Linked DNA regions of Roseateles amylovorans. The protein of the gene in region 1 interacts with the protein of each later gene in a pairwise test. Links are inferred from orthologs where the notes say so. Each region holds a gene or a part of one and is shown in the gene's direction. Other genes may lie near its edges.

Region 1 (7,118 bases):
GATGTCGAGGATGACGATCTGCCCACCCTGGCCGGCCCGGAGAAAACCTCCGGCGCCATGTTGTCGATGTGGCGGGAACTCGATCAACTGACCCGCAGGAAACTCAATGAAGGCGTGGAGCGGCTGGATTTGTCCGGACGAGGCTCCTGGCGCGCCACGCTGGAAAAAGGGTCGGTCATCGAATTGGGACGCGGGACCGAGGCGGAGGTGGTTGCGCGATATGGCCAATTTATCGCCAGCATTCCCCAGATCACCGCGCGCTATCACACCTCGCTGATTTCGGCCGATCTCCGCCATGAGCAGGGATATGCGGTTCGGCTGGCCGGTGTGACGACGGTTTCAAACGCGCCCAAGGGCGCCACCAAGAAGAATTGAGGACAGGCATGGCCAAGGAATACAAAGATTTGGTCGTCGGGTTGGACATCGGTACCGCCAAGATCATGGCGGTGGTGGCTGAGGTGATGGGCAATGGGGAATTGCGCATTGCCGGTCTGGGCGTGGCGCCCAGCCATGGACTGAAGCGCGGCGTGGTGGTCAATATCGACGCCACGGTGCAGTCGATTCAGCAGGCGCTCAAGGAAGCCGAAATGATGGCCGACTGCCGGATTGCCCGGGTTTTCACCGGCATTACCGGCAGCCATATTCGCGGTCAAAACTCCACCGGCATGGTGATCGTGCGGGACAAGGAGGTCACCCCGGTGGATGTGGCGCGGGTGGTTGAAACCGCCAAGGCCATCAATATCCCGAACGACCAGCGGCTTTTGCTGGTCGAGCCTCAGGAATTTGTGATCGATGGCCACGAGGTCAAGGAACCCATCGGCATGAGCGGGGGGCGGCTGGAGGTCAAGGTCCACATCGTGACCGGCGCTCAGAGTGCGGCTGAAAACATCGTCAAATGCGTGCGTCGCTGCGGCCTGGAAGTGGAGCAGCTTGTGCTGAATCCGAGCGCCTCCAGTTTGGCGGCACTCACTTCCGACGAGCGGGACCTGGGCGTCGCGCTGGTCGACATCGGCGCCGGCACCACCGATGTGGCGATCTTCACCGGCGGGTCGATCCGCCACACCGCCGTCATTCCAATCGCCGGGGATCTGATTACCAGCGATATCGCGATGGCCCTGCGCACGCCGACCAAGGATGCGGAGGAAATCAAGGTCGAGCACGGCGTGGCCAAACAATTACTGGCGGATCCGTCCGATCAGGTGGAAGTGCCGGGTTTGGGCGACCGGGCACCCCGCATGCTCTCCAAGCAGGCCTTGGCGGGCGTGATCGAGCCGCGCGTGGAAGAAATCTTCTCGCTCGTGCACCAGGTGATCCGGGAATCGGGCTATGAAGAGCTGCTGTCGTCCGGGATCGTGCTGTCGGGCGGATCGTCGGTGATGCCTGGGATGGTGGAACTGGCGGAGGATATTTTCCTGAAACCGGTACGACGGGGAAATCCCACTTACAACGGTGCCCTGTTTGACATGGTGGCCAATCCCCGTTCCGCCACCGTGATGGGTTTGCTGGAAGAGGCCCGCCTGTCGCGCACCCGGGGATTCAAGGCGGCCCAGCAGGCAGGTTCGGTGAAGACCCTCTTCGGACGGGCGAAGGATTGGTTTCTTGGTAATTTCTAGAGTTTTCCTGGCCTCTGTGACCGGGTATGGCCCCGGAACGAGGGGCAAAAATGGGGCGCGCCCCACTTCAATTTTGCTGATGGTAGTTGCACAATATGGACAGGAGGTTTGATATGGCCATCGAGATGATCGAAGAGTTTGATCAAGGCACCCAGATCAAGGTGATCGGTGTGGGCGGCGGCGGCGGTAATGCCGTTGAACACATGATTGCGCAAGGTGTCCAGGGCGTGGAGTTCGTCGTGGCGAACACCGATGCACAGGCCCTGAATCGCTCCAAGGCTGACCAACTCCTGCAACTGGGCCATACCGGCCTGGGCGCGGGTGCCAAGCCCGAGGTCGGCCGCACGGCCGCCGAAGAGGCCGAGGCGCGCATCCGCGAATCGATCACCGGTGCGCACATGCTGTTCATCACCGCCGGCATGGGCGGCGGCACCGGCACCGGTGCGGCCCCCGTGATTGCGCGCATCGCCAAGGAGATGGGCATCCTGACCGTCGGCGTGGTCACCAAGCCGTTCGAATTCGAAGGCTCGCGTCGCGGCAAGGCCGCCGATGCCGGTCTGGCCGAGCTCGAAGCGAATGTGGATTCGCTGATCGTCGTGCTCAACGACAAGCTGCTGGAAGTCCTGGGCGACGACATCACCCAGGATCAAGCCTTCGCGCATGCCAATGACGTGCTGAAGAATGCGGTGGGCGGCATCTCGGACATCATCCACATGCCTGGCCTGGTGAACGTCGACTTCGAAGACGTCAAGACGGTGATGAGCGAGCCCGGCAAGGCGATGATGGGCACGGCGGTGGCCGCTGGTCCGGACCGTGCCGCCAAGGCGGCCGAGCTGGCGGTGGCTTGCCCGCTGCTGGAAGGCATCGACCTGTCGGGCGCGCGCGGCGTGCTCGTGCTGATTGCGGCGGGTCGCAACAACTTCAAGCTGGCCGAAAGCCGCAACGCGATGACCGCCATCAAGCGCTATGCCGCGGACGATGCGCACATCATCTACGGCACGGCCTACGACGACAGCCTGGGCGACCAACTGCGCGTGACCGTCATCGCGACCGGCCTGAGCCAGCGCAACCAGAAGCAGCAGCCGTTGCAGGTCGTGCAGCAGACCCAGTTGCGCACTGGCACCGACAACATGCCGGTGCTGACGCAACCGGTGGTCATGCCTGGATCCGCGGCGGCACAGGGCGGCATCGCCACCCCGGCCGCCACGATGAGCGCAGCGGACTTCGGCAGCATGAACGTGCCGAGCGTCTGGCGCCATGGCCGTACGGCTGCAGCCAAGGTCGAGGCCCTGTCGTCCAACGGCATGGACGAAATCGAGATCCCGGCCTTCCTGCGCAAGCAGGCGGACTGAGTCGACCTCGATCGACACGCCAACTCACCATCAGCTTCAAGGCCATGCCGTCACCGGCATGGCCTTTTTTCTGGGTGAGCGCTTTTTCTTGTTTCAATTCTGGGCTCGTCCGCCAAGCGGAACTTCGGCACACTTGCGGCCCATGCGCCAGCGCGCAATAACACCGACAGAGTGCTGAATGGTCCAGGGAAGCCGAACAAGGGAGACAGCGACCGATCGCGCCGCGCGTGCGTTGGGTGCCGCCCGTGAGGACGGCGGTGGGCTCCGTGGCCCGATCCGGCTTCTGATGGCATTGATCGCTTTGATTGGTGCGATGGCATCGATCGCAAGGATTGCATCGATCGCAACGATCGCATCGATCTTCGGATCCCGGACGCCAGCCCGCACCGTGACGGCGGGGCTGTCGAATCTCTCCCAAGGTGCCGAGTCTGCCGCGCGCGCTGCGCTCACGGCGCGTTGGCCGCAGCTTCAATGGCTGCTCCTCGGGGTCTTGTCCGCGCTGATGTCGCTCTGTCCGGGGCTGGTGGCCGCACAGGTGGCTCAAACCGAGCCTCAGCCAACCCTGGTCGCACTGCCGCCGAAGGCCGCCCTGGTCGAAGGGGCTCCGGGCTCGGTGCTGGCCCCGATGACCGGGCCGGGTGCCCAGCGGGCCACCGAGGCCTGGGTGGCCACCACCGATTGGTCGCCGGAGCAACTCCGTGCCTGGTGGCGCGGCTTGCGCTCGATGGACGGCGGCGAAGGCAAGCTGCCGGCCGATCTCTTGCCCCCCACCCAGTCGCAGGCTTGGACAGCGGTGTCGCTGCCCGAGGTGCAGCAACGTGAGGCCGCAGGCGAAGAGGGCGGCGAGTCACGCCGATTCCAGATGCGTTGGTACCGGGTGCGCTACGCCGCACCGCAGGGTCGCTGGCCCACCAGCGTGGCCCTCTACATGCCGCGTCTGGTGGCACTGGCCGCGGCGGTGCTGGTCAAGACCGATGGCGGTTGGCGTCCGGTGTTCGACAACCAGTCCGGTGCGCGGGAGCAGTGGGTGCGGCCGTTGTGGGTGGTCCTGCCGGCCGCGCTCACCGAGTTGCAGGAAGAGCGCGAAATCGAAGTCGTGATCGCCGTGCCGGTGATGCAGGGCGGTTATTACTCGGTGTCCAGCGTGTGGCTCGGGGCCCGTGAAGACCTGGAGCCGCGGCATGATCGCCGCTGGGCGCTGCAGGTGGGCGTGCCGCAGGCGACCGGGCTGACGCTGGTGACGATGGGCCTGTTCGCGCTGGCGCTGTGGTTCAAGCGCCGCGAGGATCCGGCCTATCTGCTGTTTGCACTGGCCAGCGTGGCCTGGCTGCTGCGCAATCTCCACTATCACCTGGACCTGCCCCGTACCCGTGACGCCCTGGAATGGTTCTGGTGGCTGACCCATGCGTCGATGTCCTGGGTGATGCTGCTGACCTTCCTCTTTGCGTTGCGCTTCGCGCGGCAGCGCTTTGCCCGATTCGAGCGGCTGGTCGGGCTCTTCGTGCTGGTGGCCAGCCTGGCGTCGCTGCCGCTGTGGGGGCGGGGCTTCGATTCGCTGGTGCTGATGCACATCTGCAATGCGGTGGTGGGGCTGGCGGGCACCGGCTTTGTCGCCACCATTGCGTGGCGTCAAGGCACGCGGGAGCTGCGCCTGATCGCGGCGGCCTTGGTGATCGGCATTGCCCTGGGCATTCACGACCTGGGCCTGCTGGCCGGCTGGTGGTGGCCGGAACACGTCTATCTGATGCCGTTCTCCACCTTGGTGATCCTGGCCAGCTTCCTGTATGCGGTGCAGTACCGCTACATCGAGGCCCTGCGCGGCGTGGAGCGCGCCAATGGTGAGCTGGCCCAGCGTCTGTCCGAGCAGAGCGACCAGTTGCGCGCCCAGCACGACAAGCTGCGTGAAGCGGAGCGGCAGCAGGCGCTGCTGTTGGAGCGACAGCGTTTGATGCAGGACATGCACGACGGGCTGGGCTCGTCGTTGCTGTCGGCGATGGTGGCGGTGGAGCAGGGCTCCATGCCGCAGGAGCAGGTGGTCGACGTGCTGCGTGAATGCGTGGATGACCTGCGGCTGGTGATCGATTCGCTCGAGCCGGTGGGGCATGACCTGGTGTCGCTGCTGGCGACCATGCGCTATCGCCTGGGCAAGCGCCTGCAGCTCGGCGGACTCCGGCTCGAGTGGGATGTGCATGACCTGCCGGTGCTGGAATGGCTGGAGCCGCCGGATGCACTGCATGTGCTGCGGCTGATGCAGGAGGCGTTGACCAATGCGCTCAAGCATGCACGCGCCTCGCGGGTGCGTGTGGTAACGCGGGACCTGGGTAAGCGGGTGGAGATCCGGGTCGAGGATGACGGCGAGGGCTTCGACGTCGCCAGCGTGGCCCAGGGCCGCGGCTTGCGCGGCCTGCAGCGCCGCGCCCGGCAGCTCGGTGGCAGCATCCGGGTGGACAGCAGCCCCGGACACGGCACGGTGGTCACCCTGCGGCTGCCGGTGCATCGCAGTGATGCGGAACCGTTGCCCCAGCAAGGTTGACGCGGTTTTGGGACAATGCGCCCCATGCTGAAGCAACGAACCATCAAGTCGCTGACCCGGGCCGTCGGTGTCGGCATCCACAGCGGCCAGAAGGTCGAGATCACGCTGCGTCCCGCCGCGCCGGGCACCGGCATCGTGTTCCGCCGTGTCGACCTGGCCCAGCCGGTCGATATCCCGGTGAGCACGACCAATGTCTGCGACACCCGCATGGCCACCACCATCAGCCCGAAGGGCGATCCTGGACAGCCCAAGGTGCAGACCATCGAGCACCTGCTGTCGGCCTGCGCCGGCCTGGGTCTGGACAATCTGCTGATCGACATCAACGCGGATGAAGTCCCGGTGCTGGACGGCTCCGCCGCCAGCTATGTCTTCCTGCTGCAGTCGGCCGGCATCGAGCTGCAGAACGCGCCCAAGCAGTTCCTGCGGGTGAAGAAGCCGGTGGAAGTGCGTCGCGGCGAAGGCAAGAGCCTGATGTGGGCCAAGCTGGTGCCGCACCATGGCTACACCCTCAGCTTCCAGATCGAGTTCGACAACCCGGCAGTGGCCGCCACCGGCCAGCAGTACGTGTTCGACATGGGCAGCGGCGAGTACAAGCGCGAGATCGCGCGGGCCCGCACCTTCGGCATGACCAAGGACATCGAGCTCATGCGCTCGCGCGGCCTGACGCTGGGCGGCAGCATGGACAACGCCATCGTGGTGGACGACTACCGCGTGCTCAATGCCGAGGGCCTCCGCTACGACGACGAGTTCGTCAAGCACAAGATTCTCGACGCCATCGGCGACATGCAGGTGGTCGGCCATCCGCTGCTGGCGGCCTACACCTCCTTCAAAGGCGGCCATGCGCTGAACAACCTGCTGCTGCGGGAGCTGCTGGCAGACGCCGAGGCGTATGAGATCGTCACCTTCGAGGACGACCGCGAAGCCCCTCCCGGATTCGCCGAACTGGCGCCCGCCTGGTGACCGGTCGACCCGAGGAGTCCGTCTCGTGATGATCTTCCGACTCGTCTTCGGCTTGCTGCTGTTCGCGGGCCTGATCTGCTTTGCGGTCTACATCGGCACCAAGCAGCCGGTGTGGCGCCACCGCGGCATCCTGCTGATCAAGTGGACCGTGATCGCCGGCATCGGCTTCTTCGCCGTGCTGATCCTGGAACGTCTCGCGCTGCTGTTGTAGGGCTCGCGCCAAGGCGGCAGCGGGGGCTGACCGTCTCGGCGCGCCGCTGACAGCCGCATCGGCCGCGGGCGGCGCCGGGGAGGCTCACTCTTCCAGCGCCTGCAACTGCACCAGCCGCTGGTAGAGGCCGCCGTCGATGCGCATCAGCGCGTCATGGGTGCCGCGCTCGGCCAGGCGACCGTGATTCAGCACCACGATCTGATCGGCATCGCGCAGCGTGGACAGCCGGTGCGCAATCGCGATCACCGTGACCCGACCGTGCAGCGCGCGAAGGGCGTCGCCGACCTGCGACTCGGTGGCGCTGTCGATGTTGGCGGTCGCCTCATCCAGCAACAGGATGCGCGGATCGCCGGCCAGGGCGCGGGCCAGGGCGATCAACTGCTTCTGGCCGGTGGATACCGCCAATCCGCCGTCGCCCAGGCGGCTGTCGTAGCCGTTGGGCAGGGCCA
Region 2 (7,273 bases), 1.2 Mb from region 1 along the record:
TAGTTCTTGCGCGCGAAGATCGACAACGGCGCCACTTTCGCACCCACGGCCAGGCCGAAGCGGATCGCCCGCTCCACCGCGCCGCGGTTGAGCACCGGCAGGGTGCCCGGCAGCGCCAGGTCCACCGCGCAGGCCTGGGTGTTGGGCGCGGCGCCGAAGGCGGTCGAGGCGCCGCTGAAGATCTTCGAGTCGGTCGAGAGTTGGACGTGGTTCTCCAGGCCGATCACGACCTCGTAGCCCCGCACCAGTTTGCTGTTCTTGCTCATCTCGTTCACACCCCCGCCGGACCCTGGCGGTGCCAGTCGGTGGCCTGCTGCAGCGCGTGCGCGGCATGCAGCAGCAGCCCTTCGTTGAAGTAGTTGCCCAGCAGCTGCAGGCCGACCGGCATGCCCCCTTCGCCAAAGCCCACCGGCACGCTCATGCCGGGCAGGCCGGCCAGTGAGCCGGGCAGGGTGAAGATGTCGGCCAGGTAGGCCTTGACCGGGTCGTCTGAGCCCTCGCCCTGTTTCCAGGCCACGGTGGGGGCCACCGGGCCGGCGATCAGGTCGCAGTGCTGCAGGGCCTGCTGGAAGTCGTCGGCGATCATGCGGCGCAGCTTCTGGGCCTGCAGATAGTAGGCGTCGTAGTAGCCGTGCGAGAGCACATAGCTCCCGATCATGATCCGGCGCTTGACCTCGGCGCCGAAGCCTTCGGCGCGGGTCTTGCGGTACATGTCCAGCAAGTCGTCGTACTGGGCGGCGCGGTGGCCGAACTTCACCCCGTCGAAGCGCGACAGGTTGGAGCTGGCCTCGGCCGGGGCAATGATGTAGTAGACCGGGATCGCCAGTTCGGTGCGGGGCAGCGAGACCTCCACCAGCGTGGCGCCCAGCTTTTCCAGTTCCGCGAGACCGGCACGCACGGCGCTGTCCACATCGGACGAGAGGGCGGCGGGGAAGAACTCCTTGGGCAATCCGATGCGCAGGCCCTTGAGCGGCTGCGCCGCGGTGGCGCCTTCACGGGCGGCCCGCATCTGGAGGCTGAAGTCCTGCGGCGGGCGTTGCACGCTGGTGGCGTCGCGCTCGTCGAAGCCGCTCATGGCCGAGAGCAGCAGGGCGCAGTCTTCGGCGGAACGGGCCATCACGCCGGCCTGGTCCAGGCTGGAGGCGAAGGCGATCATGCCGTAGCGCGAGCACACGCCGTAGGTCGGCTTGATGCCGGTGATGCCGCTGAAGCTGGCCGGCTGCCGAATCGAGCCGCCGGTGTCGGTGCCGGTGGTGGCGGGCACCAGCCGGGCGGCCACGGCCGTGGCCGACCCGCCCGAGGAGCCGCCCGGAACGCGGCTGCGGTCCCACGGATTGAGCGCCGGGCCGTAGGCGCTGTTCTCGTTGGCCGAGCCCATGGCGAACTCGTCGCAGTTCAGCTTGCCCAGCGAGACGGTGCCGGCGGCATTGAGCCGCTCGATGACGGTCGCATCGAAGGGGCTGAGATAGCCCTTGAGCATCAGCGAGCCGGCCGTGGTGGGCATGTCGCGGGTGACGAAGATGTCCTTGTGCGCGAGCGGGACGCCGATCAGCGCGCCGCCGGGCTGTTCGCCCTCGCCGCGGGCCAGCCGCGCGTCGGCGGCGCGGGCGCGTTCCAGCGCGGCCGCTTCGCCGACATGCAGGAAGGCGCCGAGATCCTTCGCGTCGGCAACACGCGCAAGCAGATGTTGCGTCAGTTCAAGGCTGGAAACCTGTTTCTGGCGAAGTGCGCGGCCCAGCTCGGCCACGCCCAGATGATGAAGCGGCGTCGTCATTCGATGACCTTGGGAACGAGGAACAGGCCGTCCTCGACGGCGGGGGCACTGCGCTGGTTGAGTTCGCGCTGATTCGATTCGGTGACGCGGTCCTCGCGCAGGCGCAGGGCCACTTCCTGCACCGCCGACAGAGGCGTGTAGAGCGGCTCGACGCCGCTCGTGTCCACCGCGCTCATCTGCTCGACGATGGAGAAGAAGCCGTTGAGCTGCGGCAGCAGCGCGGCCTGCTCGTCGCTGGAGAGTTGCAACCGGGCCAGCAGGGCGATCCGGGTGACGTCGTCGTGGGTCAGGGCCATGGGGAGATGATGGGCTGGAGGTCGATCTTCCAGGGCCCTCTGAAACATTCACCAAACAATCGCCAATCGTTTCTTTGGTGCTTGCCAGCGGGCCAAACTAGGGGGTGATCAGTTATTATCCCCGCTTATCTCCATAAGTCGGGGCTGCTATTGCAGCCTCGTCTCTTATGGTCAGGAATTCCGCTCGCGCGGCGCTTTGTGCAGCCGCGCGGTTACCGCCCGAACCTCTCGAATCGCAGCCGCCCGGACCGAACGCAGACGAAGCCGCTTGAAGCAGCCGAATCCCGCCGAATGACGTCCGTTCGGCGATTTGAACTGGCTGCGGTTGGCGATGAAGCGACTCGGTCCGGCAAATGCCCAACCACATGCTCGCCTCCCTGCGCCGCTATTTCTCCACCGATCTCGCCATCGACCTGGGTACCGCCAACACGCTGATTTACGTCCGCGGCAAAGGGGTGGTGCTGGATGAACCGTCGGTCGTGGCCATTCGCCACGAAGGCGGCCCGAACGGCAAGAAAACTATTCAGGCCGTCGGCCACGAAGCCAAGGCCATGCTGGGCAAGGTGCCCGGCAACATCGAGGCGATCCGCCCGATGAAGGACGGCGTGATCGCCGACTTCGTGGTCACCGAGCAGATGATCAAGCAGTTCATCAAGATGGTGCACGACACCAAGCTGCTGCGTCCGTCCCCCCGTATCATCATCTGCGTGCCCTGCGGCTCCACCCAGGTGGAAAAGCGCGCGATCCGCGACGCCGCCCTGGGTGCCGGTGCCTCCGAGGTCTACCTGATCGAAGAACCGATGGCCGCGGCCATCGGCGCCGGCCTGCCGGTGTCGGAAGCCTCCGGCTCGATGGTCATCGACATCGGCGGCGGCACCACCGAGGTCGGCGTGATCTCGCTGGGCGGCATGGTTTACAAGGGCAGCGTCCGGGTGGGCGGCGACAAGTTCGATGAAGCCATCATCAACTACATCCGCCGCAACTACGGCATGCTGATCGGCGAGCCGACGGCCGAGTCCATCAAGAAGAACATCGGTTCGGCCTTCCCGGGCTCCGAAGTCAAGGAGATGGAAGTCAAGGGCCGCAACCTGAGCGAAGGCGTGCCGCGCAGCTTCACCATCTCGTCCAACGAGATCCTGGAAGCCTTGACCGACCCGCTCAACCAGATCGTCTCCGCCGTGAAGAACGCGCTGGAACAGACGCCGCCCGAACTGGGTGCCGACATCGCCGAGCGCGGCATGATGCTGACCGGCGGCGGCGCGCTGCTGCGCGACCTGGACCGGCTGCTGGCCGAGGAAACCGGTCTGCCGGTGCTGGTGGCCGAGGATCCGCTGACCTGCGTGGTGCGCGGTTGCGGCATGGCGCTGGAGCGCATGGAGCGTCTCGGTTCTATCTTCACCTCGGAATGAACGTGGCCAACGCGCAGGCGTCATGAATCGTGGGTCGGTGCGGGCAGGCGCGGAGGGCGGCATCGTCGCTCGGCGGTTTCCGTGCCCGACACCCGACCCGACACCCGACCCGACACCCGACCTGATGCCCGCGCATGAGTCTGGGCCGCGGATTCAACGGCGGCCTCTGCCTCCTGCCAGCCTTCACCGAGGCCGACCGATGGCCCACCGGGACCGTGCGCCCATTCTGAAAGTCTGAGATCCCCATGCCACTGGGCACTTTGGATCGCAATCCACCGCCGCTGTTCCGGGAAGGCCCGTCGGCGTTGACGAAGCTGGCGTTCTGCGCCGCGCTGGCGGTGTTTCTCATGGTCGCGGACGCCCGTTTCGGTATCACCGCGCCGGCGCGCTCCGGGCTGGCGCTGGTGCTGCATCCGTTGCAGCGCATGCTGCTTGCGCCGGTCGACGCCTGGGAGCAGGCCGGCGACTATGCCCGCGGCATGGAGCGCGCCACCGAGGCCGAGAACCAGGCCCGTCGGCAGCTCGCCGAGCAGGCGGTGGTGCTCAGCCGTGCCGCGCAGCTCCAGGCGGAGAACCAGCGGCTGCGCGCCTTGCTCGACCTTCGAGAAGCGCTACCGGTCAAAAGCTTGGCCGCCGAGGTGCTGTATGAGGCGGCGGATCCCTTCTCCCGTCGGATCGTGATCGACCGGGGCAGCCATCGAGGCGTCCGCCTGGGCGCGCCGGTGGTCAACGATTCGGGCGTGCTGGGCCAGGTCACCCGCGTCTATCCGCTGTCCGCCGAAGTGACGCTGCTGACCGACCGCGAAGCCACCATCCCGGTGCTCAACACCCGCACGCAGCAGCGCGGCGTGGCCTACGGCGGCGAACGTGGCGTGATGGAGTTGCGCTTCATCGCCGCCAATGCCGACATCAAGCCCGGCGATGCGCTGGCCACGTCGGGCCTGGACGGCGTCTATCCGCCCGGCCTGCCGGTGGCCAAGGTGGCGGAGGTGGAACGTCGCGGAGACACGAGCTTCGCCCGGGTCGGTCTGGCACCGGTCGCGCAGCCGGACAGCGCCCGCCATGTGCTGGTGCTGGAGCCGCTGCTGGGGCAGGAAGCCGCCCGTGAAGAGGCGGCGGCCGAAGCCGCCAGCGCGGCCACCACCGCCGAAGGCAATCGCAAGGGCGGCAAGTCGGGCAGATCCTCGCGCGCCGCCGCCAATGTCGACGAGGCGGCCTCCGCGCCCGCCGCCGCACAGAAAGGAGCCTCGCGATGATCATGCCGCGTGGCGCCAGTCAGCTCCTGCTGCCGGCCAATCCCTTGTTCATCGCCTTCAGCCTGGTGGTCGGTCTGCTGATCGACATGGTGCCGGTCGGCCGCCAGCCCTGGATGCCGGACGTCCTGGCGCTGACGCTGGTGTTCTGGAACGTCCACCAGCCGCGTCGCGTGGGCGTGGGCTGGGCGTTTGTCTTCGGTCTGATGATCGATGTGCATCACGGCGCGCTGCTGGGTCAGCATGCACTCGCCTACAGCCTGCTGGCCTTTGGGGCCGTGGCGCTGCATCGCCGGCTGCTGTGGTTCACCGTCGGCGCGCAGGCGATTCACGTGTTGCCGCTGTTCGTGCTGGCCCAGGCCATTGCGCTGCTGGTGCGCCTGATGGTGGGTGGCATGTGGCCGGGCTGGAGCGTGATGCTCGCGCCCCTGCTGCAAGCCTTGTTGTGGCCGCTGGTGGCGGTCTTGCTGTTGGCGCCGCAGCGCCGGGCGCCGGATCCCGACGCCCACCGCCCGCTGTGAACCGCCTGCCGAGGATCCGCCGGCCATGACGGTCCTGAAGAACCTGCACCAGGAGCTCTCACGCTTCCGCCTCCGCCTGATCGCGGCGGCGGCGTTCGTGCTGTTCTGCTTCGGCCTGTTGGTGGCGCGCCTGTTGTTCCTCCAGGTGGTGCAACACGACACCTTGCTGGAGCGGGCCGAGTCGAACCGGGTGTCGGTGGTGCCGATCGTGCCCAATCGCGGCCTGATCGTGGACCGCCACGGCGTGGTGCTGGCGAGCAACTATTCGGCCTACACGCTGGAAATCACGCCGTCCAAGGTGGCCGACCTGGACCAGACGATCGACCAGCTGTCGACCGTCCTGGACATCCAGCCGCGCGATCGCCGGCGCTTCCGTCGCCTGATGGACGAGAGCAAGAACTTCGAGTCGCTGCCCATCCGCACCAAGCTGACCGACACCGAGGTCGCGCGCTTCGCCGCCCAGCGCTTCCGCTTTCCGGGCGTCGACATCAAGGCCCGGCTGTTCCGCAACTACCCGCTGGGCGAGGTGGGCAGCCATCTGCTGGGCTACATCGGTCGGATCAACCAGGCCGAGAAGAAGGCCATGGATGACTGGTCCGAAGAGGACCTGGCCAACTACCGGGGCACGGAATACATCGGCAAGCTCGGGCTGGAGCAGGCCTACGAACGGGAGCTGCACGGCCAGACCGGGTTCGAGGAGATGGAAACCAGTGCCGGCGGCCGCGCCGTGCGTCGGCTGCGCAACCGACCGCCGACGCCGGGCAATACGCTGCACCTGTCGATCGACATCAAGCTGCAGGCCATGGTGGAGCGACTCTTCGGCGATCGCCGCGGTGCGCTGGTGGCGATGGATCCGCGCAATGGCGAGGTGCTGGCCTTCGTGTCCAAGCCCACCTTCGATCCCAACCTGTTCGTCGACGGCATCGATGCCGACAGCTGGCGCGAGCTCAACGAGTCGCCTGACAAGCCATTGCTGAACCGGGCTCTGCGGGGCACCTATCCGCCGGGCTCGACCTTCAAGCCGTTCATGTCCATCGCCGCGCTGAATTCGGGCAAGCGTGCGGCCAGCACCGTGATCATGGACAACCTGACCTACAGCTTCGGCGGCCGCACGTTCGGCAGTCCGGAGACCGACCGGCCAGGTCCCAAGGACATGCGGCTGGCGATCGTCAGCTCCTCGAACGTCTATTTCTACAGTCTGGCCAACGAGATGGGCGTGGACCTGATCCATGACCAGCTCGAACCCTTCGGTTTCGGACGCAAGACCGAGATCGACCTGTTGGGCGAGGTCGCCGGCGACCTGCCGTCCACCGAGTGGAAGAAGCGCAAGTTCAAGCGGCCGGAGCAGCAGAAGTGGTATGCGGGCGAAACCATTTCGCTGGGCATTGGCCAGGGCTACAACAACTTCACCGCGCTGCAGGTGGCGACGGCGGTGTCCACGCTGTCCACCGGCGGCCTGCGCTTCCGTCCGCGGCTGGTGCAGGACATCGTCGACGTGGTCCGACATGAGAGCCGCCGCACCGCCAGTGATGCGCTGACGCCGCTGGCGCTGCGGCCGGCCGATACCAAGGTGGTGCTCAATGCCATGAACGGGGTGACGCTGGAGGGCACCTCGCGGCAGGTGTTTGCCGGCGCGGCCTACACCAGCGGCGGCAAGACCGGCACCGCGCAGGCTGTCGGCTTGCGTCCCGGCGAGCGTTATGCGGCGATCAAGGCCGACGAGCGCAAGCGCGACCACTCTTGGTACATCGCCTTCGCACCGGTCGAGAATCCGACGATTGCGTTGGCGGTCATCGTGGAAAACGGCAGTTGGGGCTCCAGCGCCGCCGCGCCGATCGCCCGCCGCGTGCTCGACTATGTGCTGGCCGGTACCTACCCGAGCGAGGAAGACATCGCGCTGACTCAGCAAGCCAAGACGATGGCGCCGATCGGCACGCCGCGTCGCGTGGCCGATGTGCCCCTGCCCGGCCAGGCGGCCAGCGCGCCGCAGAGCGCGACCGCAGCATCCAGCGCGGCGTCC
Region 3 (7,057 bases), 630 kb from region 1 along the record:
GCAGGGCATCAAGGAATTCATCTACGAGTGGGAAGGCAAGGACCGCAACGGCAAGATGGTCCGGGGCGAGATGCGCGCCGGAGGTGAAGCCGTGGTCAGCGCCTCGCTGCGTCGCCAGGGCATCCTGGTCAGCAAGGTCAAGAAGCGCCGCACCGGCGGCGGGAAGTCCATCAAGCAGAAGGACATCTCCGTCTTCACCCGCCAGCTCGCCACCATGATGCGCGCCGGCGTGCCGCTGCTGCAGGCGTTCGACATCGTCGCCCGCGGCAGCACCAACCCGCGCATGACCAAGCTGCTCAACGACATCCGTCAGGATGTCGAGACCGGTACCAGCCTGTCGGTGGCCTTCCGCAAGCATCCGATGCACTTCGATGCGCTGTACTGCAACCTCGTCGAAGCCGGCGAGTCGGGCGGTATCCTGGAAGCCTTGCTGGATCGTCTGGCGATCTACCAGGAAAAGACAGTCGCCCTGAAGGGCAAGATCAAGAGCGCGCTGACCTACCCGATCGCGGTGATGGTGGCCGCCTTCGTCGTGACCGCGATCATCATGATCTTCGTGGTCCCGACCTTCCGCGACGTGTTCAAGTCGTTCGGCGCCGACCTGCCGGCACCAACGCTGTTCGTGATCTGGCTGTCGGAAATCTTCGTCAACTACTGGTACATCATCTTCGCGGCCGTGGGTGGCGGGGTGTACTTCTTCTTCGAGAGCTGGAAGCGCTCGGAGCGGATGCAGAAGTTCATGGACCGGCTGCTGCTGAAAGTGCCGATCTTCGGCCCGCTGATCTACAAGTCCGCGGTCGCCCGCTGGACCCGCACCTTGTCGACGATGTTCGCCGCCGGTGTGCCGCTGGTCGAAGCGCTGGACTCGGTGGGCGGTGCCTCGGGCAATGCCGTCTTCCAAGAGGCCACCGAGAAGATCCAGCGTGATGTCTCCACCGGCGCCTCGCTGACCACCTCGATGCAGACCACCGGGATCTTCCCGGTCATGGTGCTGCAGATGTCGTCCATCGGTGAAGAATCCGGCTCGCTGGACCACATGCTGGGCAAGGCCGCCGACTTCTATGAAGAAGAGGTCGACGAGGCCGTCAAGGCGCTGTCCAGCCTGATGGAGCCTTTGATCATCGTGTTCCTGGGTACCTTGATCGGCGGCATCGTGGTCGCCATGTACCTGCCCATCTTCAAGCTCGGCGCGGTGGTTTGATTGCTGGATCGGGAGTTCTTTTCCCTGCTGCTGTCCCCGTGGTATCTCGGTCTGATCGGACTGTGCATCGGCAGCTTTCTGAACGTGGTCATCTACCGCCTGCCGGTGATGATGCAACGACAGTGGCTGTCCGATTGCGCCGAGGAGCTCTCCGACCCTGAGGTGGTGAGCGCCAACGCCGGCCTGGCAAAGCCGCAGGCCGACGTCCTGAGCGAGGCCGTGCGCCCGCTGCAGGCCGCCATGGAAGCACAGGCACCGCTGGGTCTGATCAAGCCGCGCTCGCGCTGCCCGCATTGCGGTCATGCGCTGCGCTGGCATGAGAACCTGCCGCTGATCGGCTGGCTGCGCCTGCGGGGACGTTGCGCCTCCTGCAAGGCGCCGATTTCGCCGCGCTATCCGATCATCGAAGCGGTGACCGGCGCCCTCTTCGCGCTGATCGCCTGGCACTTCGGCCCCGAATTCCACACGCTGCTGTACTGCGGTTTCGCCGCTGCGCTGGTGGCGTTGGCGGGCATCGATTGGGACACCACCCTGCTGCCCGACAGCATCACCCAGCCCCTGCTCTGGGCTGGCTTGACCGCCGCCTGGGCCGGTTTCATTCCGGTGACCTTCAACGACGCCATGATCGGCGCGCTGGTGGGCTACCTGTCGCTGTGGTCGGTGTACTGGGTCTTCAAGCTGGTTACCGGCAAGGAAGGCATGGGCTACGGCGACTTCAAGCTGTTGGCTGGCTTGGGGGCCTGGATGGGCTGGCAAATGGTGTTGCCGATCGCGCTCGGCGCCTCGCTGATCGGCGCGGTGGTGGGCATCATCATGAAGCTGCGCAGCAGCCTGCGGGAGGGCCGCTATGTGCCCTTCGGCCCCTTCCTCGCGGGTGCGGCCCTGGTGCTGCTGGTGATCGGCAAGTCACAGGTGATGGGCTGGCTGGGCTGGTCCGGCACCTGACACAATGATTGGCTGATTGGCTGATTGGCTGATCGATTGATCGGCTGTTCGACCGATCGGCTGTTCGGCCGGCCGATGAGCCCGATGAGTCATCGGCCGCTCGCCCGATCGTCTCCAGTCGTTCAGGACACCTCCCACCACCCCAAGCACCCCGCACACGACGGAGTCACAACGATGCGAATCGGCCTCACCGGTGGCATTGGCAGCGGCAAGAGCACCGTGGCGCAAGCCCTGGTGGCGCTGGGCGGGGCGCATCTGGTGGACACCGACGCGATTTCGCGCGCACTCACCCAACCCGGCGGCGCGGCGATGCCAGCCATCGCCGAGCGATTCGGCGCCAGTTTCGTCACCCCGGACGGTGCGCTCGACCGCGCCGCGATGCGCGAACTGGCCTTCCACCAACCCGACGCCAAACGCGCGCTCGAGGCCATCCTCCATCCGATGATCGGCGCCGAGACCGAGCGCCAGGCCCTGCTGGCGCAGGCCGACCAACTGGTGGTGTTCGATGTGCCGCTGCTGGTGGAATCGGGACGATGGCGCCAGAAGCTGCAACGCGTGCTGGTGGTCGACTGCGAGGAAACCACCCAGATCGCCCGGGTGATCCAGCGCTCCGCACTGAGCGAAGCGGCGGTGCGGGCCATCATCGCGCAGCAGGCCACCCGAGCCCAGCGTCGCGCGGCCGCGGATGCGGTGATCTACAACGAAGGCATCGACCTGGCTTCCCTCCAGGCCGAGGTGGCCTCGCTGCTACAGGGTCCGCTCTTTCGCCGATGACCCTGTCCTGAGGGACTCATTCTTGCCCCCTTGCCCGGTCCGGGTCACCGGTTCCACGCGTGTGGAACAATGGCCCCTTGCCGCAAAGGGATGGTCGATTTGATCCTCTACGAATACCCGTTCAACGAGAGCATTCGCACGATGCTCAGGCTGGAGCATCTGTTCGATCGGTTGGGTCAGCTGATGGCGCGCGACACCGCGATGGACCATCACTACGCGCTGTCCACCATCTTCGAAGTGATGGATGTCGCCTCGCGTGCCGACCTGAAATCCGACCTGCTCAAGGAGCTGGAGCGCCACCGTGCCCAGCTCAACAGTTACCGGGGCAACCCGGCAATCGCCGAGTCGATCCTGGACGAGTTCATCGGCCGCATTGACCAAGCCTTCACCAAGCTCAACCAGCTGCCGGGCAAGGCTGGCCAGACGCTCACCGGCAACGAATGGCTGATGAGCATCCGCAGCCGCATCTCCATCCCGGGCGGCACCTGCGAATTCGACCTGCCGGCCTACTACGCCTGGCAGCAGTTGCTGCCGGTGCGGCGCCGCAACGACCTGATGCAGTGGTCCCAGACCTTGATGCCGCTGGCTGAAGCGCTGAACGTGCTGCTCAACCTCATCCGCGACAGCGGCTCACCGCACAAGGTCGCCGCCCACGCAGGCCAGTACCAGCAAAGCCTGCCGCAAGGCCGCAGCTTCCAGTTGCTGCGCATGCGCATCGATCCGAGCCTGGGACTGGTGCCTGAAATCAGCGGTCACCGGCTGATGGTGTCGATCCGGCTGATGCGCCAGGATGAGGATGGCCGCTTGAAACCTGCGCCGGTGGACGCCACCTTCGAACTCACCTTGTGCTCCTGAGCGCGTCCCGCGCCACCGCAGCCTGTTGATCCCCGACATCGCCCGACCTCGTCATGACTGACCCGCGCCCGACCCCTTCATCGACTGCGCCGGCCGCCGCGCCGCGCATTGTTCCCTGCCCCACCTGCGGCGGCGACAGCATCTTCGCGCCCAGCAACAAGTGGCGCCCGTTCTGCGGCGAACGCTGCCGACAGATCGACCTGGGCCACTGGGCCGACGAATCGTTCCGGGTCGCCGCGCCGCCGTCCACGGCGGATGAGAACGACGCCGAGAAATGATTCCCACGCGGGGCCGCGCCTCACGCGCGCCCCGCGGGCGCTCTGACGGCACGCCCTGCCGATGATCCACCGCCGGCGGACCCGCCGGCAGCCGCGAATCAGGCCGCCAGCAGTCCTCGCCGTACCAGTTCCTCGCGCGCGGTCTCCGGCGTGGTGAACAACCACGCCTGCCAACCCAGCGCCTGAGCCGCTTCGATGTTGGCTGGATGGTCATCCAGGAACAGCAGTTCCGACGCGTCCACGCCGAAGGCCGAGCGGGCCAGATCGAAGATCTCCTGTGCCGGCTTCGACTGCTTCACGCGTCCGGAGAACACGCCGGACTCGAACCACTCGTCCAGCGGGTGACTGGACTCCAGATACTCGGCATAAGGGACCGGCATGTTGGACAGGAAGTGCAGCGTGTGCCCGGCCTGCTTGAGCTCGGCGATCAGCGCCGCCGTGCCTTCGATCAACTGCAGTTCTTGCGGCACCGCGTTCATCACCGCGACGATCTCGTCGCGCGGCCAACCGGTGCGCTCGGCAATGCGGGTGGCGGTGGTGTCGGCATCGGCCAGTCCCTGGTCGAATGCGCCCCAATCGCCGGTGTAGGCCTGGAAAAAGTCCTTGGCGATGGCCGCACCTGCGTCCTCGTCGGGCGCACGATGCGGCCAGACGCGGGCCAGGAAACTGGGCGGATGCCAACGGAACAGCACGCCGCCAAAGTCGAACACGATCTTCATTCGTAGCCTACCTACAGCTGATGAAACAGAAGTGATGCGGGACTCGCGCCCGCCGGCGAGGCCGCAGACTCAATCGCGCAGCTTGGCCAGCAGCCCGGCGGTGGACCCATCCAGGCCCGAGGCGTCACCGGTCGACAGCCGCGGCAGCAGGCTGTTGCACAGCGCCTTGCCCAGCTCCACGCCCCACTGATCGAAGCTGTTGATGCCCCACACCGCGCCGCTGACGAACACCCGCTGCTCATACAGCGCGATCAAGGCGCCCAGCGACGACGGCGTCAGCGCCTCCAGCAACAAGGTGGTGCTGGGTCGATTGCCAGGGAAGCTGCGATGCCGCGCCAGCACGTCCGGCGCCAGATCCTTCGAGGCCGTCGGCGCGGATTCGGCACGCGCCGCGTCGGCGGTCTTGCCTTGCATCAGCGCCTGCGACTGGGCCAGGCAGTTGGCCAGCAGCTTGGTGTGCTGATCGCTCAGCCGCGCCAGCAGCTCGCCCTGCACATGCTCGCCATATTGCGGCCGCTTCACCGCGATGAATTCCACCGGGATCACATCGGTGCCCTGGTGCAGCATCTGGAAGTAGGCATGCTGGCCGTTGGTGCCGGCCTCGCCCCAGACCACCGGGCTGGTGCCGTAGGGCAGCGACGCGCCATCCCGGTCCACGCCCTTGCCGTTGCTCTCCATCTCCAACTGCTGAAGGTAGGCCGGCAGCCGGCGCAGTCCCTGGTGATACGGCGCCACCGAGCGGCTGGTGAAGCCATGGAAGTTGCGATACCAGACATCCAGCAGACCCAGCAGCACCGGCAGGTTCCTGGCCAGCGGCGCCGTGCGGAAATGTTGGTCCATCGCATGGGCGCCGGCCAGCAGCGCCCGGAACTGGGCCGATCCCACCGCGATCGCAATCGGCAGGCCGATCACCGACCACAGCGAATAACGACCGCCCACCCAATCCCAGAAACCGAAGGTGGTGCTGATGCCGAATTCGGCGGCCGCCTTCGCATTGCTGGTGGTCGCCGCGAAATGCCGGGCGATGTCGGTGCCGCCTTGCTGCAGGAACCAGGCCTTGGCGGCCAGCGCGTTGGCCAGCGTTTCCTGCGTGGTGAAGGTCTTGGACGCGATGATGAACTGCGTCGTCTCGGGACGCAGCCCCCGCAGCACCGGGGCCAGGTCGTGCCCGTCCACGTTGGAGACGAAATGCAGCTTCAGCGTGGCCGGCACAAAGGCCTGCAACGCCTGCACCACCATGGCCGGCCCGAGGTCCGATCCGCCGATGCCGATATGGACCACATCGGTGATGCCGCTGCGGGCCTGGTCGCGCACGCTGTCCGCAAAGGCCAGCATCCGGTCCAGCGAGGCCTGGACCTCGTCGCTGAACGGCCCCTGGCCGGCGGGGGCGCGCAAGGCGGTGTGGAGCACCGCGCGGCCTTCGGTGAGGTTGATCGGTGCGCCGGTGAACAGCGCCTCGCGTTGCGATTCCAGCCGCACCTCGGCGGCCAGATCCAGCAGCAGTTCCAGGGTTCGCTCGTCGATGCGGTTCTTCGACAGATCGGCGAACACCTCCGGCGCCTGCAGCGACCAGCGCGCGAAGCGGCCGGGCTCGGCGTCGAAGGCGCGGCGCACGTCAAAGGCCGCACCCGACTGTTGGAAATGGCTCTGCAGGGCAGCCCAGCTCGGGCCGCGGTCGCAACGCGGGTAGTCGCTCATCGGAGGCTTTCGATCATCTGGTCCAGTTTGCCGGCGTCGACGGCGAACAGGCGGATGCCTTCAGCCAGCTTCTCGGTGGCCATCGCATCCTGGTTGAGGGCGAAGCGGAAGGCCGCCTCGTTGTAGGAGACCTTCGGCAGGTCCAGCGCCTGAGCGGCGGCGGCGTCGAGCGCGCGTGCCAGAGGCGCCTCGTTGCCTTGCAACTGGGCCAGCAGGTCCGGGCTGATGGTCAGCAGATCGCAACCGGCCAGGGCCTGGATCTGGCCCACATTGCGGAAGCTCGCGCCCATCACCTCGGTGGCGATGCCGTGCTTCTTGAAGTAGTTGTAGATCGCCGCCACCGACTTCACACCGGGGTCGTTGACACCCGCATTCGCGGCCTCGTCCCAGTTCGGGCCGGCGGCCTTCTTGTACCAGTCGTAGATGCGACCGACGAACGGGGAAATCAGCTGGATGCCGTTCTCGCCGCAGGCCACCGCCTGGCAGAAGGAGAACAGCAGCGTCAGGTTGGTGTGGATGCCCTCACGCTCGAGCTCGCGGGCGGCCTGGATGCCTTCCCAGGTCGAGGCCACCTTGATCAGCACGCG
Region 4 (7,245 bases), 310 kb from region 1 along the record:
TGCGGCAGCGGCGCAAGACGGTCAAGCCGCCGGCGCAGCGCCCAAGGCCAATGCCGCAGAACTGCAAGCCCAGGCCCAGGAACGCTTCGACGACCTGCTGTCCGGCGCATTCGATGAAGACGATGCGGTTGCGGGCGAGGACGCTGAGCTTGATCTCGACCTCGACGATGTTGGCGAGGCCGTCGAGACTGCCGAAGGCGATGCCGACGCAGGTGTCGATGGTCCGGGCAAGCGCGTGCTGGCCCCCGAGCCTGATGCGCCGAAGCTGCAGAAGGTGCTGGCCCAGGCCGGCGTGGGCTCTCGTCGCGACATCGAGGACATGATCGCCAAGGGTCAGATCACGGTGAACAACGAAGTCGCGCACGTCGGTCAGCGCATCTCCTACGGGGATCGGATCGCGGTGGCCGGCAAGCCGATCAAGGTGCGCATTGCCCCGATCGCGCCGCGCATCCTGGCCTATCACAAGCCCGTCGGCGAAGTCGTGACCTTCAACGATCCCGAGGGCCGTCCCACCGTCTTCCGCAACCTGCCACGGCTGCCTCAGGGCAAATGGCAGTCGGTCGGCCGGCTGGACCTCAATACCGAAGGCCTGCTGCTGTTCACTAATTCCGGTGAGCTGGCCAATCTGCTGATGCACCCGCGTTTCGGCGTCGAGCGTGAATATGCGGTGCGTGTGCTGGGTTCGTTGAGCCCGGAGCAGAAGAGCACCCTGTTGACCGGCGTGGATGTCGACGGCCAGCAGGCGATGTTCAAGAGCATCGTCGACGGCGGCGGTGAAGGCGCGAACCGCTGGTATCGCGTGGTCATCACCGAAGGTCGCAACCGCGAAGTGCGCAAGCTGTTCGAAACCGTCGGACTGGCCGTGAGCCGGCTGATCCGGATTCGCTATGGCACGGTCGTGCTGCCGCGTGGCCTGAAGCGCGGTGTGTATGTGGAGCTGGGTGACGGGGACGTGCGCGTCATCCGCCAACTGGCCGGCAACGTGCCTCAGGAGCGTGGTGATCGCGCCGACCGGGGTGATCGTGGCGGTGACCGGGCTGACCGGGGTGATCGCAACGACCGCGGCGGCAAGCGCCGTCGCAGTGGCGGCAACGGGGGGCCGCGTCCGAGCCGTCCCGAGGCGCCGCGCAGCGAGCAGCGTGCTCAGCCGCCGCAGCATCAGCAGCGTCCGCCGCAGGAGCGCCAGCAGCCTGAGCGCCAGCAGCAACAGGAGCAGCGTCCGCGTCGCCGAGAAGAGGATGATGACGACTTCATCCCGCGCCACGTCAATCCGTTGGAGCAGACCTTCGACCGCCGTTTTGCCACCAGCGGCAAGCGCGGCATTCCGCAGGGCTTCGGTCGGGGCGGGAGCGATCCCAGCCATGGCAACCCGGGCGGCGACCGGGGTCGTGGTCCGGGCGGCGAGCGCCAGCCCGATCCGATGAAGACATCCATTGGTTACATTGGCGCCGATGCGTTCATCAACCGGGGCAACCGCGGCGGTCGCCGTGGTGGTGGCGGTGGTGGCGGTGGTGGCAATGGCGGCGGTGGCCGCGGGCGCCGCTGAGCGCTGACCCTGTTCAGTCCGTGGTGACTGATCGGTTCAACCGTTCAGTCCATGGGTCCGGCGCCTCTCGGGAGGCGTCCCAGTAAGTTCCGGCCGGGCCGGTGCCCACGTCTGTGGCGCCTGATTCGCGCCGGATGCCCCTCTTCGACATCCAGTTGTCACCGGGGGCTTGACTTCACGCATTACAATGCGCGGCTTTGCCAAGCCCCAGATTTTCAAGGAAAAACAGATGGCCATCGAACGCACCCTCTCCATCATCAAGCCCGATGCCGTGGCCAAGAACGTCATCGGCCAGATCTACTCGCGCTTTGAAGGCGCTGGCCTGAAGATCATCGCCGCCAAGATGGCGCACCTGTCGCGCGGCGAAGCCGAAGCGTTCTACGCCGTGCACAAGGCTCGCCCGTTCTTCAACGACCTGGTGACCTTCATGATCTCCGGTCCGGTGGTGATCTCGGTGCTGGAAGGCGAGAACGCCATCCTGAAGCACCGTGACCTGATGGGCGCCACCGACCCGAAGAAGGCCGAAAAGGGCACCATCCGCGCTGACTTCGCTGACAGCATCGATGCCAACGCCGTTCACGGCTCTGACGCCCCGGAAACCGCCGCCAATGAAGTGGCGTTCTTCTTCCCCGGCATGAACGTCTACAGCCGCTGAGCGGCAATTGCCTCTGGACTCTGGGCCATGAGGCCTTAGGGAAAGAGGTCACGACGATGGACGCGGTCAACCTGCTCGGATTCGATCTGCAAGGCCTTGCCGCGTACTGCGAGCAGCTGGGGGAGAAGCGCTTTCGCGCAACCCAGCTGTTTCGCTGGATCCATCAGAAGGGCGCGTCGGACTTCTCGCAGATGTCCGATCTGGCCAAGTCGCTGCGCGACAAGCTGGCTGGACGCGCCCACATCGCCGCTTTGCCGGTGATTTCCGAACACATCTCCGCCGACGGAACGATCAAGTGGTTGTTCGATGTCGGCCAGGGCAATGCGGTCGAGGCGGTCTACATCCCCGAAGACGACCGCGCCACGCTGTGCATTTCCAGCCAGGCCGGTTGCGCCGTGGGATGCCGCTTCTGCTCCACCGGCCATCAAGGCTTCAGCCGCAACCTCGAGACCTGGGAAATCCTGGCCCAGCTCTGGTATGCCGAGCACAGCCTGCGCCTGCGCCACAAGACCGACGCGCGCATCATCTCGAACGTCGTGATGATGGGCATGGGTGAGCCGCTGCAGAACTACGGCGCCTTGGTGCCGGCACTGCGCGTCATGCTGGATGACCACGGCTACGGCCTGTCGCGCCGGCGGGTGACGGTGTCGACCTCCGGTGTGGTCCCGATGATCGACCGGCTGCGTGATGACGTGCCGGTGGCGCTGGCGGTGTCGCTGCATGCGCCCACCGATCCGTTGCGCGACCAACTGGTGCCGCTCAACCGCAAATACCCGATCGCCGAGCTGCTGGACAGCTGCAACCGGTATCTGGAACGCGCCCCCCGGGACTTCATCACCTTCGAGTACTGCATGCTCGACCAGGTCAACGACTCCCCGGAGCAGGCCCGCGAGCTGATTGCGCTGGTCAAGGGCAAGGTGCCCTGCAAGATCAACCTGATCCCGTTCAATCCGTTCCCGGCCTCGGGCCTGAAGCGAAGCTCGAACGAGCGGGTGAAGGCGTTTGCCGACCTGCTGATCCAGGCGGGCCTGATCACCACGGTGCGCAAGACCCGTGGTGACGACATCGATGCCGCCTGCGGCCAACTCGCCGGCGAGGTCCAGGACCGGACCCGAGTTCATCTCCGCATGGTGCGTGCCCCCGTCGTGGTTCAGCGAGGCGCCGCAGCCAACCCACCCCCCCCTCCGACACCCACCCGCACATGACCACCCTGATGCCCGGCTCCGTCTTCCTGCGCCCTTCGGCCCGGATTCTTTCCGCCGCGCTGCTGGTCGGTCTGATGTTGTCGGGTTGCGGGGCGTCCAAGCCGCCGCAGCAGGGGCCACGTACCGCCAGCGATGCGACCGATGTCGATCGCCGTGCCTCGGTCCGCATGGAGCTGGCGAGCGGTTATTTCTCGCGCGGCCAGTACGACACGGCACTGGACGAGCTCAAGCAGGCGCTGATCGCCAAACCGGACCTGCCCGAGGCGATCACGCTGCGCAGCCTGATCTACGCCGCCATGGGTGAGTACAACCTGGCGGAAGAGGGCTTCCGCAAGTCGCTGGCTCAGCGGCCCGATGGCGACACACTGCACAACTACGGCTGGTTCCTCTGCCAGCGCCAGCGCTATGCGGAGGCCTATCCGCAGTTCGAAGCGGCGGTGGCCGACCCGAAGTACCGCACCCCTGGCCGCTCGTGGCTGGCGTGGGGCGTGTGCGAGGCGCGCGAAGGCCGGCTGGTGCCGGCACAGCAGCACCTGGCCAAGGCCTTCGAGGTCGAGCCGGGCAATCCGACGATTTCGATCAATCTCGGCGAGGTGCTCTACCGCCTCGGTGAATATGAACGCGCCCGCTTCTATGCGCGACGCGTCAACAACAACCTGGAGCAGGCCAATGCCTCCAGCCTCTGGCTGGAATTGCGGATCGAGCGCCGCATGGGCAACACGGCCAACATGGAAGACCTCGGCAAGCAACTGCGAAACAAATATCCGCAGGCGGCCGAGACCAAGGCTCTGAACAGTGGTCGATTCGATGAATGAGGGACATCGCATGACATCCACGGCGGCCGATGAGGCGCCCGCAGTCGACACGACTGCATCCACTGCCGCGACGCCGGTGACCGCCGGTGCCGCGTTGCGCCGTGCGCGCGAGTCTCGCGGCCTGCACATTGCCGCACTCGCCGCGACGCTGAAGGTGCCGCAGTCCAAGCTGGAGGCCATCGAGGCCGACCGCTATTCGGAGCTGCCGGACGCCACCTTTGCACGCGCGCTGGCCCGCTCGATGTGCCGCGCCCTCAAGGTGGAGGCGGAGCCCATTCTGGCCATGCTGCCGCGCGGCGGCAGCGAGGCCTCGCTGGACCGGGTCTCGCCGGGCCTCAATCAGCCCTTCCGTGAACGCGCCGCCAGCCAGGAACCGATGCTGTCGCCTGCGCTGCTCAAGAGCCCGGTTGCGTTGGGTGTCGCCGGTCTGCTGATCGCTGCCGTGGTGGTGTATGCGCTGCCCTCGAGCTGGATCGACGACGCCATGCTGCGCATCAAGCAGTCGACGTCCTCGACCTCTGGCTCGACGAGCGCCACGTCCACCTCGACACCCGGCGTCGCCGGCACCTCCAGCGAGCCGACGTCGGTCGACGCGCCGTCGGCCAGCGCGCCCGTGACGGCGCAGGGCACCACCGAGATCGCTGCGCCGCTGCCCGCACAGGCACCGACCACGACGACGACACCGACGCCCGCGCCTGTCGTTTCGGTGCCGGCCTCCGCAGCCGGCACAGTCCCGCCCGGGGGCCGCACGGGCACCGCCGCCGGCACGGCGACGGGCACGGCAACCAGCGCACAGAGCGCCGCACCGAGCACCGCACCGAGCGCCGTGCCCAACACGGCGCCGAACACCGTCGCGCAATCGCCCGCCCCAGCCGGCAGCGCGCCGCTGCGGGTGAAGACCAGCGCCGAGTCCTGGGTGGAAGTGGTGGATGCCCGCGGCCAGGTGCTGCTGTCGCGTCTGCTGCGCCCGGGTGATCAGGTCGATGTGAACGGCACCGCACCGCTGAAGCTGCGGGTCGGCAATGTGTCCGGCACCGAACTGGTGTTCCGCGGACAGCCGGTGGACCTGGCAGCGCGTTCCCGAGACAACGTGGCCCGTCTGGAACTGAACTGACGGGCCTCTGACGGAAGACAGCAGGTATCGACCGACACGCCGCCGTCCGCCGTCTGCCCCACCGACTGCCGCAAGACCTCACCATGACCATCGATTCCGCCGCCATCGCCCTCAGCACCGACGCCTCGGACGACCTGTCGTCCCTGATCGCTGCCGCGCAGCCCGCCGCCCGTCGCAGCCGCCAGGCCCACGTTCGCTGGGGTGACCATGTGGTGACCATCGGCGGCGATGCGCCGGTGCGGGTGCAGTCGATGACCAACACCGACACGGTGGAGGTGATCGAGACCGCGATCCAGATCAAGGAACTGGCGGTCGCGGGCTCCGAGCTGGTGCGCATCACCGTCAACACGCCGGAAGCGGCGGAAGCGGTGCCGCACATCCGCGATCAGCTGGACCGCATGGGCGTCCATGTGCCCTTGGTGGGCGACTTCCACTACAACGGCCACCGCCTGCTCACCGAGCATCCGGCGATGGCGCAGGCCCTGTCGAAGTACCGCATCAACCCTGGCAATGTGGGCAAGGGCGACAAGAAGGACCGTCAGTTCGCCCAGATGATCGAGGCGGCGGTGAAATACGACAAGGTCGTGCGCATCGGCGTCAACTGGGGCAGCCTGGACCAGGAGATCCTGGCCCAGATGATGGACGACAACGCCCGCCGCACGGCCCCCTGGGACGGCAAGCAGGTGATGTACCAGGCGCTGATCCAGTCCGCGCTGTCGTCGGCCACCTATGCCCGCGAGCTGGGCATGAATCCGGACAACATCATCATCAGCTGCAAGGTCAGCGGCGTGCAGGACCTGATCTCGGTCTACCGCGCGCTGTCCCGCCGTTGCGACTATGCGCTGCACCTCGGACTGACCGAAGCCGGCATGGGCACCAAGGGCACGGTCGCGTCGGCGGCGGCGCTGTCGGTGCTGTTGCAAGAGGGGATCGGCGACACGATCCGTGTGTCGTTGACGCCGCAGCCCGGCGAATCTCGCACCCAGGAAGTGGTGGTGGCCTTGGAGATCCTGCAATCGCTGGGTCTTCGCGCCTTCAACCCCAGCGTCACCGCCTGTCCCGGCTGCGGCCGCACCACCAGCACCACCTTCCAGGAACTGGCCAAGCAGATCGACGACTTCCTGCGCGCCCAGATGCCGATCTGGCGGGGCAAGTATCCCGGCGTGGAGAACATGAAGGTGGCGGTGATGGGCTGCATCGTCAACGGCCCCGGCGAGAGCAAGCATGCCGACATCGGCATCAGCCTGCCAGGCAACGGTGAAGCCCCGGCCGCACCGGTCTTCATCGACGGCGAGAAGGCCCTGACCCTGCGCGGCGACAACATCGCCAACGAGTTCCACGCGCTGGTCGAGAACTACATCGAGAAGCGCTTCGGCGCCCAGTGATTTCCATGGCGCGCCCACCGGCGCGCACAGTGTTCCCCATCCAATGACAGACACCAAGAAGCTGCAACCCTTGCAAGCCGTCAAGGGCATGAACGACATCCTGCCGCCGGAAGCCGCGCGGTGGGAATGGCTGGAAGCCAAGATGCGCAGCGTGCTGCAGCGCTACGGCTACCAGAACGTGCGCACGCCCATCGTGGAGCCCACGGCGCTGTTCGTGCGCGGCATCGGCGAGGTCACCGACATCGTCGAGAAGGAGATGTATGCCTTCGAAGACCGCGCCGACAAACACGGCCAGGCCGAACATCTGGCCCTACGCCCCGAGATGACGGCCGGCGTGGTGCGCGCCATGACCGAGCATTCCTTCCTGCGAGACTCCGGCCGGCGCCTCTACTACTTCGGCCCCATGTTCCGTCGCGAGAAGCCGCAGAAGGGGCGTTATCGCCAGTTCCACCAGATGGGCGTCGAGGCGCTCGGCTTTGCCGGTCCGGACGTGGATGCCGAAGTCATCCTGATGGGCAGCCGTCT

The links.
Region 2: the proteins of ftsZ (region 1) and N4261_RS25160 interact in binary tests that used the Escherichia coli proteins (3 or more experiments, as listed by UniProt). The link is inferred for Roseateles amylovorans from one-to-one orthologs.
Region 3: the proteins of ftsZ (region 1) and zapD interact in binary tests that used the Escherichia coli proteins (3 or more experiments, as listed by UniProt). The link is inferred for Roseateles amylovorans from one-to-one orthologs.
Region 4: the proteins of ftsZ (region 1) and rlmN interact in binary tests that used the Escherichia coli proteins (3 or more experiments, as listed by UniProt). The link is inferred for Roseateles amylovorans from one-to-one orthologs.

What each region holds. Positions count from the first base shown.
Region 1 is NZ_CP104562.2:4,853,879-4,860,996, reverse strand. What follows is about bases 1,004-3,845. They hold ftsZ (cell division protein FtsZ), read left to right. Parts: upstream 1,004-1,726; coding sequence 1,727-2,965; downstream 2,966-3,845. Other genes in these bases: N4261_RS20155 (sensor histidine kinase), read left to right, coding at 3,456-3,845; ftsA (cell division protein FtsA), read left to right, coding at 1,004-1,613. Outside these bases: N4261_RS20170 (cell division protein FtsQ/DivIB), read left to right, coding at 1-375; more of ftsA, read left to right, coding at 384-1,003; more of N4261_RS20155, read left to right, coding at 3,846-5,498; lpxC (UDP-3-O-acyl-N-acetylglucosamine deacetylase), read left to right, coding at 5,523-6,458; N4261_RS20145 (hypothetical protein), read left to right, coding at 6,487-6,669; N4261_RS20140 (ABC transporter ATP-binding protein), read right to left, coding at 6,754-7,118. UniProt on the Escherichia coli protein: Essential cell division protein that forms a contractile ring structure (Z ring) at the future cell division site. The regulation of the ring assembly controls the timing and the location of cell division.
Region 2 is NZ_CP104562.2:6,077,058-6,084,330, reverse strand. The notes cover bases 1,461-4,457. They hold N4261_RS25160 (rod shape-determining protein), read left to right. Parts: upstream 1,461-2,435; coding sequence 2,436-3,479; downstream 3,480-4,457. Other genes in these bases: mreC (rod shape-determining protein MreC), read left to right, coding at 3,725-4,457; gatC (Asp-tRNA(Asn)/Glu-tRNA(Gln) amidotransferase subunit GatC), read right to left, coding at 1,771-2,070; gatA (Asp-tRNA(Asn)/Glu-tRNA(Gln) amidotransferase subunit GatA), read right to left, coding at 1,461-1,774. Outside these bases: Asp-tRNA(Asn)/Glu-tRNA(Gln) amidotransferase subunit GatB, read right to left, coding at 1-266; more of gatA, read right to left, coding at 272-1,460; more of mreC, read left to right, coding at 4,458-4,735; rod shape-determining protein MreD, read left to right, coding at 4,732-5,253; mrdA (penicillin-binding protein 2), read left to right, coding at 5,279-7,273. UniProt on the Escherichia coli protein: Forms membrane-associated dynamic filaments that are essential for cell shape determination. Acts by regulating cell wall synthesis and cell elongation, and thus cell shape.
Region 3 is NZ_CP104562.2:5,485,197-5,492,253, forward strand. What follows is about bases 2,117-4,897. They hold zapD (cell division protein ZapD), read left to right. Parts: upstream 2,117-3,019; coding sequence 3,020-3,775; downstream 3,776-4,897. Other genes in these bases: N4261_RS22760 (prepilin peptidase), read left to right, coding at 2,117-2,146; coaE (dephospho-CoA kinase), read left to right, coding at 2,321-2,920; N4261_RS22775 (DNA gyrase inhibitor YacG), read left to right, coding at 3,829-4,053; N4261_RS22780 (HAD family hydrolase), read right to left, coding at 4,152-4,772; pgi (glucose-6-phosphate isomerase), read right to left, coding at 4,842-4,897. Outside these bases: N4261_RS22755 (type II secretion system F family protein), read left to right, coding at 1-1,201; more of N4261_RS22760, read left to right, coding at 1,205-2,116; more of pgi, read right to left, coding at 4,898-6,470; tal (transaldolase), read right to left, coding at 6,467-7,057. UniProt on the Escherichia coli protein: Cell division factor that enhances FtsZ-ring assembly. Directly interacts with FtsZ and promotes bundling of FtsZ protofilaments, with a reduction in FtsZ GTPase activity.
Region 4 is NZ_CP104562.2:4,548,407-4,555,651, reverse strand. The notes cover bases 1,363-4,331. They hold rlmN (dual-specificity RNA methyltransferase RlmN), read left to right. Parts: upstream 1,363-2,257; coding sequence 2,258-3,406; downstream 3,407-4,331. Other genes in these bases: N4261_RS18855 (RodZ domain-containing protein), read left to right, coding at 4,232-4,331; pilW (type IV pilus biogenesis/stability protein PilW), read left to right, coding at 3,403-4,221; ndk (nucleoside-diphosphate kinase), read left to right, coding at 1,776-2,201; N4261_RS18875 (pseudouridine synthase), read left to right, coding at 1,363-1,546. Outside these bases: more of N4261_RS18875, read left to right, coding at 1-1,362; more of N4261_RS18855, read left to right, coding at 4,332-5,335; ispG (flavodoxin-dependent (E)-4-hydroxy-3-methylbut-2-enyl-diphosphate synthase), read left to right, coding at 5,419-6,720; hisS (histidine--tRNA ligase), read left to right, coding at 6,764-7,245.